DNA from 2 places in the Pradoshia sp. Z5_111 genome. Region 2 is predicted to be linked to the other one. Evidence: a T-box and tRNA genes for the amino acid it is inferred to sense, from the RefSeq annotation. Region 2 holds a T-box; the other holds one or more tRNA genes.

Region 1 (3,390 bases), on a different contig from region 2:
GGGTGTGGCGGAATTGGCAGACGCACCAGACTTAGGATCTGGCGCCTTACGGCGTGGGGGTTCGACTCCCTTCACCCGCACTTATATGCGGAAGTAGTTCAGTGGTAGAACACCACCTTGCCAAGGTGGGGGTCGCGGGTTCGAATCCCGTCTTCCGCTCCAATGCCAAGTTATATGCCGGGGTGGCGGAATTGGCAGACGCACAGGACTTAAAATCCTGCGGTAGGTGACTACCGTGCCGGTTCGAGACCGGCCCTCGGCACTAGTTTTTTGCAAGAATGCGCCCGTAGCTCAATTGGATAGAGCGTTTGACTACGGATCAAAAGGTTAGGGGTTCGACTCCTCTCGGGCGCGCCATTCCTTTCAGGGAAGTAGCTGAGCTTGGTAGACTACTTGGTTTGGGACCAAGGAGCCAGGTTCGAATCCTAAAAAATATGGGGCCTTAGCTCAGCTGGGAGAGCGCCTGCTTTGCACGCAGGAGGTCAGCGGTTCGATCCCGCTAGGCTCCACCATTACTTAACTTAAACCCAATAGGATTTTGATTTTGACGATGTAGCACAGGTGGTTAGAGCAGACGGCTCGTGACTTTCCGGCCGCAAGTTCGAGTCTTACAAGGTCCACAACCTATATGGAGGAATACCCAAGTCTGGCTGAAGGGACCGGTCTTGAAAACCGGGAGGCGGGTTAAACCGCGCGGGGGTTCGAATCCCTCTTCCTCCGCCATATATACCTTAAATACCTTGTAGTATATGGAAACAAATTATTATTGTCGCGGGGTGGAGCAGTCTGGTAGCTCGTCGGGCTCATAACCCGAAGGTCGCAGGTTCAAATCCTGTCCCCGCAATAAATGGTCCGGTAGTTCAGTTGGTTAGAATGCCTGCCTGTCACGCAGGAGGTCGCGGGTTCGAGTCCCGTCCGGACCGCCATTTACATAATGAAGTCGGCTCAGTAGCTCAGTCGGTAGAGCAAAGGACTGAAAATCCTTGTGTCGGCGGTTCGATTCCGTCCTGAGCCACCATTATAAATTAATATTTAATAAGTAATTATTTCCTAAATATTATGCCGGTGTAGCTCAATTGGTAGAGCAACTGACTTGTAATCAGTAGGTTGGGGGTTCAAGTCCTCTTGCCGGCACTCAAAATAATCGGAGGGGTAGCGAAGTGGCTAAACGCGGCGGACTGTAAATCCGCTCCTTCGGGTTCGGCAGTTCGAATCTGCCCCCCTCCACCATTCATTATAGGGGCATAGTTTAAAGGTAGAACAGAGGTCTCCAAAACCTCCAGTGTGGGTTCAATTCCTACTGCCCCTGCCAATAGTTATGGCGATTGTTACGAAGTGGTTAACGGATCGGATTGTGGTTCCGACATTCGTGGGTTCGAATTTCATCAACCGTCCCATAGATGCGGGTGTAGTTTAGTGGTAAAACCTCAGCCTTCCAAGCTGATGATGAGGGTTCGATTCCCTTCACCCGCTCCAAAAAATCATATTGGCCTTTAGCTTAGCTGGTTAGAGCACACGCCTCATAAGTTTCAGTATAGTTAGAGTCGCCCACATTATTATTCCGCAGTAGCTCAGTGGTAGAGCACTCGGCTGTTAACCGAGCGGTCGTAGGTTCGAATCCTACCTGCGGAGCCATTTGGCCCCTTGGTCAAGCGGTTAAGACACCGCCCTTTCACGGCGGTAACACGGGTTCGAATCCCGTAGGGGTCATAAAACCATGTACAATAGGTACATGGTTTTTTTCTATTTGCGACAATCTTCTTATAGCTGTTGACCCTCAATTTTTATCTTTAGTGGGACCTATGGATGCTTCTCTGATTCTAATGTAAGTTTAGGGATTACTTTTGAGTAAAGGTAATAAGGTAGAAGAGGAGGATGCTATTCTGAAATGCACAGAAAAAACCGTAGGCGATGCTGATAGTACACCTCTCGGTTCCGATGAATACATAGGGATTGGATTACCTACTCTTATGATAACGAGAAACATTCTTCTACCAATCCCTGATAAAGGTAATTATAGAAGGAGATTCACACGTAAAAGTCAGATTCGATAAGGACTCAAATCAATCCGGTGAACATTTTGGACTTCACTGAATTAACGGAGGCAACTAAATCCGTTGGAAACACTGGCTTGTACAGTATTTATCGGATGTATAAAAATTCAGGTATAATGATTTTTTTCTGAAAAAAAGAGAGAAGGATCAACCCCTTGAGACACTTGTGGTTAAGCCTTCTTAAAAAGTATGGACCCCCACCCTGTCAATTTACTATTCCTAATCTTATACACAATATATGCATAAATATAGTCCGAACAGTCCATTAATACAGGGTGGCAACGACAATTTATACAAGCTGAATCGATTAATTCCATTGTTTCTAGAAGTTCTGTGCAATTTTTGTGCATTCTGTATAAGAATGACTATGGTGGGTGAAAGGTAGGGTACAATTCTTATGGTTAATGCAATTAATAAATATAACTTCTCTATAGCGATTGATTATAGATTAGCGTTGACTACTCTCCTAATGGAATGCCAGTGAATAATTGGTTATGTAAATAAAGTAAGCCTAAGGACTGGTAGATAGTCATCTTGCTTTATTAAATGGATATGTTAAAGTACTGGGAAATTCGAAAAAATCGTAAAAACCAGCTTTGAGTATTCAAAATTAAAGCTGATTTTTACAATTAAAAAATAAGTGATTAAATAGAATGACGATGTTTTAGCCAATAAATCTAACCTATTAGATGGGTTAATGCATTCCCTCACTAAGATCACGTTATACTAAAGTAATGTAGTAATATGAACCTCTTTCCCCCTCTATTTCTTTCGTTCTTTATGTAGCAAATATCTTTCCCCAAAGTTAAATAATCGTAAATGTACTTTACTGTTTCCTCAATGAATTTATCTGAACCTCACTCGCGATATTTAGTTCAAAAAAATCCAAATCATGTTATAACAATCCAAAATTCCCTTTAATTCCTTTCCCTGCTGTAGTAAAAATTTGTTAATATTATGTTATATTATGGGATTTAATTCAAATGATTATAAATTTTATGAACTACAAATAAAATTTTCAGAGGGGGACTTTATCTTGTTAGATTTAGATTTTTCTAAAATAAGAAGTTTTGATGGAAGCCAAGACAATGGATTTGAAGAACTTATCTGTCAACTTGCACATTTAAAAAAGCCTGAAAACGCTAATTATTTTGTGAGAAAAGAGGGGGCTGGAGGGGATGCTGGTGTTGAATGTTATTGGAAGCTCCACGACGGTACAGAACATGTATGGCAAGCGAAATATTTTACAGATAGGATGGAAGATGAACAATGGAATCAGATTTCTAAGTCTGTTGCTACAGCTATAGACAAGCATCCACAATTAACAAAATATTAT
Region 2 (3,390 bases):
TTAAAATTGATTGTTTCAAGCTTTACAGTATCTTTATCCCAGTATTGATCATTTTTAGTAAGTGTGAAGCTTTCTTCATGTTTCCACTCAGACATCGTGAATGGTCCATTATAAAGTGTTGTATCTGCTTCAAGACCAAATTTTTCACCTTGTGCTTCAACAAACTTTTGATTTTGTGGCATGAATGTTCCGAAAGAAAGTAGAGATTGGAAATAAGGGATAGCATTTGTTAGTTTAATTTCAAGAGTGTAATCATCAAGCGCTTTAGCACCTAACTCTTCCACTTTCTTTTTACCAGTGTTGATTTCTTCAGCATTTTCAATTACATACATCATGTATGCATATTCAGCAGCAGTATCAGGATTTACAGCTTTTTGCCAAGCAAAAATGAAATCGTGAGCTGTTACAGGATCACCATTTGACCATTTAGCATCTTGGCGCAGTTTGATAGTGAAAGTTTTTCCATCTTCACTTACTGTTGGATCGCCCTCAGCAACACCTGGAACAACTTTATCTCCCTCTCCTAAACGGTAAAGACCTTCCATCGTATTGTTCATAACGTTGAAAGAAACAGAATCAGTAGCCATTACAGTGTCCATAGAAGGAATTTCAGATGTTTCTACTAAGTTAAGTACTTGTTCAACGTCTTTCTTGCCTTTGCCTTCACCTTTATCATTGCCGCCTGTCTCTTCGTCTCCGCCGGAACAAGCTGCAAGGAAAGTGCTCAAAGCAAGAATCATTACAAGAAATAATGAGATTTTTTTTGCTTTCATACTAGTAAATGACCTCCCTATTTTTTACTCTTCTAATTTTCAGAAGATTTCGTAACCAATCATAAAACGTTTCAGAATTTTTTGCAATCATTTTTTTACATTTTGTTTACGAACATATGTCATTTCGAATACAAGTATTAACAACAAACCTTGATGTACCAATGCCTGGGTAAAATATCCTATAAAAATAAAAAAATTATATTTTTCAGATAATTTAAACCAGAAGAGCGTATTTAATTAAAAATGAAACGTTATGAATATAATAAAATTTTATAAATAAACTTGCAACTTTTAATTTTTAAATTATTGATATAAAATTTAAATACATTTTATAAAACAACTTATATCGGAGGAAACCAATGAAGTCTTCACAAAAAAAATTTCTTTTATTAAACGGTATCAGCCTTCTGATTTCAATTATCTATTCAATTATTATAAAAAATCACTTTCTGCTTTCATTGATTGATAGCTATTTTATGATAGGCCTCTTTTATGTTTGTGCCGGCGCTATCCTATATGTAATAGGAGGAGGTTTCTTCTCTGTCTTTTCCTATTCATTTAAAAAGTTCTGGAAAGTCAATTCTAAGAAAGAGGAATATGTATCAGAGCATGAAGAAGAATCCCTACATAAAGGCCCGAATATGGAGGTGCTTACCTTCTCCTGGACTAGTCCTTTACTTTATTCCGGTATCTTTTCATGTGTCATTACTTTTATTTGTTCAATTATTTTCTTTGGATAGTTGCATTTCTAATCAGGTTTAAGTAGAATATCATTACTTAATATTTATTATAGGCTATGACAAAGAGTAGTAAGGTAGTACAAGGTTTTCAGAGAGTTTGTGGTTGCTGCGAACAAACAGCCCGTATACCTGAATGGACTTTTAAGCCTCCTGTAGGAAAAATGACAGTATGACAGGACGTTTGCCCGCGTTACTGGGCATGAATATCTTAATGGATATTCCTGAGTGGTTTATGTATAGAACGTAAACAATTAGGGTGGTACCGCGAATCCCATTCGTCCCTTTTAATAGTGGAGACGAATGGGATTTTTTATATTGAAGGGAGAATGAAAATGAGTATTATTTTTTCTGGCATTCAGCCAACCGGTCTCGTGACCCTAGGTAATTATATTGGAGCATTAAGACAATTCGTAGAGTTGCAAAATGACTCCCATTGTTACTTTTGCATAGTTGATCACCATGCGATTACGGTTCCGCAGGATCGCCTCGAACTAAGAAAGAACATTAGAAATCTGGCAGCTCTTTATCTGGCTGTTGGGATTGATCCTGAGAAAGCGACAATTTTTATCCAATCTGAGGTTCCGGCTCATACAGAAGCCGGATGGATTATGCAATGTAATACTTCCATTGGTGAACTTGAGCGAATGACTCAATATAAAGATAAATCTAAATCACAGGTATCTGTTTCAGCCGGTCTTCTGACTTATCCTCCATTGATGGCTGCTGATATCCTTTTATATCAAACCAATATTGTTCCAGTAGGCGATGATCAAAAACAGCATGTTGAATTGACTCGTGATATTGCTGAACGCTTCAATAAAAAATATGGAGATGTCTTTACAATTCCTGATATCCAACTACCTGTTTCAGGAGCAAGAATCATGGCTTTACAGGAGCCAACAAAAAAAATGAGCAAATCCGATCCAAATAAAAAATCAACTATTTCTTTATTAGATGATCTAAAGCAGGTTGAGAAGAAAATCAAGAGTGCGGTTACGGATTCAGAAGGAATCGTGAAATTCGACAAGGAAAATAAACCAGGCATTTCAAACCTTTTATCCATACACTCTGCACTGAGCGGTGAAAGCATAGAATCCATTGAAAAACGCTTCGTGGGTAAAGGATATGGAGATTTTAAAGCAGAGGTTGCCAATGTAGTGGTTGAAACACTACGACCTATTCAGGAACGTCATCAGGAATTACTGAATTCACCTGAATTGGATGAAATCCTCGACAAAGGTGCTCTAGAAGCAAATAAAGCTGCTAATAAAACATTACGAAAAATGAAAAACGCGATTGGTTTAGGACGCAAAAGAAGATAAAGATAGTTATAAATTAAAGTGCTGAAGCTAGATTGAATGCAATCTAGCTTCAGCACTTTTTTAGGCCAACAGGATGTTGGTCACAAAGACGTTGCCACACGACGTGGCGCTTTTAGTCTTTGTTCCTTAAGTCAGTTTCTGCTTTTATTCAATCTAGCTTCGGCTCCTAGCTCCTCGAGGTCATAAGTGTAGCCACTACGGGAGGAAAGAGTGCCTCCCTACGTGCCTCCTCTTATGCTTGTCGGAGCTGGGCAGTCGCCTCAGCTTTTTACTTAATCTAGCTTCGGCTCCTAGGAGCTTGAGTCATAAGCAAATACTCTGCGGGAGGGAAAAGCACCTCCCTCCGAGTATTCGTCTTATGCTCTTCGCTCCTGGGCAGTCGCCTCAGCTTTTTATATAAAAAACCATCCATTACAGCATGGATGGTCGGTCTCCTACTTCTATTTCCCAGAGCTTTTCGAAGAATGGTTGGCCTTTTATTAAGCGTTCACATAGCATGGCGTGTTTTTCTGACCAGCCTATCTTCATTTCCGAGTAGAGCTTGTGCCAAATTTC

The links. The T-box of region 2 lies ahead of trpS (tryptophan--tRNA ligase). A T-box ahead of a tRNA ligase gene usually reads a tRNA of that ligase, here a tRNA-Trp.
Region 1: it has a tRNA-Trp gene. The T-box ahead of trpS (tryptophan--tRNA ligase) is inferred to sense a tRNA for this amino acid. The anticodon was not compared.

The regions. Positions count from the first base shown of each region.
Region 1 covers NZ_JBZCPQ010000001.1:765,329-768,718, reverse strand. Annotated here, with positions in the region: tRNA gene AC4D4A_RS03790 (tRNA-Leu) at 1-80, shown strand, start outside; tRNA gene AC4D4A_RS03785 (tRNA-Gly) at 88-162, shown strand; tRNA gene AC4D4A_RS03780 (tRNA-Leu) at 177-262, shown strand; tRNA gene AC4D4A_RS03775 (tRNA-Arg) at 281-357, shown strand; tRNA gene AC4D4A_RS03770 (tRNA-Ala) at 437-512, shown strand; tRNA gene AC4D4A_RS03765 (tRNA-Ser) at 631-723, shown strand; tRNA gene AC4D4A_RS03760 (tRNA-Met) at 771-844, shown strand; tRNA gene AC4D4A_RS03755 (tRNA-Asp) at 850-926, shown strand; tRNA gene AC4D4A_RS03750 (tRNA-Phe) at 943-1,018, shown strand; tRNA gene AC4D4A_RS03745 (tRNA-Thr) at 1,062-1,134, shown strand; tRNA gene AC4D4A_RS03740 (tRNA-Tyr) at 1,147-1,230, shown strand; tRNA gene AC4D4A_RS03735 (tRNA-Trp) at 1,239-1,312, shown strand; tRNA gene AC4D4A_RS03730 (tRNA-Gly) at 1,403-1,476, shown strand; tRNA gene AC4D4A_RS03725 (tRNA-Asn) at 1,561-1,635, shown strand; tRNA gene AC4D4A_RS03720 (tRNA-Glu) at 1,639-1,710, shown strand; gene AC4D4A_RS03715 (hypothetical protein) at 1,845-2,054, shown strand; gene AC4D4A_RS03710 (NACHT domain-containing protein) at 3,091-3,390, shown strand, end outside.
Region 2 covers NZ_JBZCPQ010000003.1:263,025-266,414, forward strand. Annotated here, with positions in the region: gene AC4D4A_RS08160 (peptide ABC transporter substrate-binding protein) at 1-773, opposite strand, end outside; gene AC4D4A_RS08165 (DUF3899 domain-containing protein) at 1,133-1,513, shown strand; T-box leader at 1,561-1,799, shown strand; gene trpS (tryptophan--tRNA ligase) at 1,846-2,835, shown strand; gene AC4D4A_RS08175 (YjbA family protein) at 3,247-3,390, opposite strand, start outside.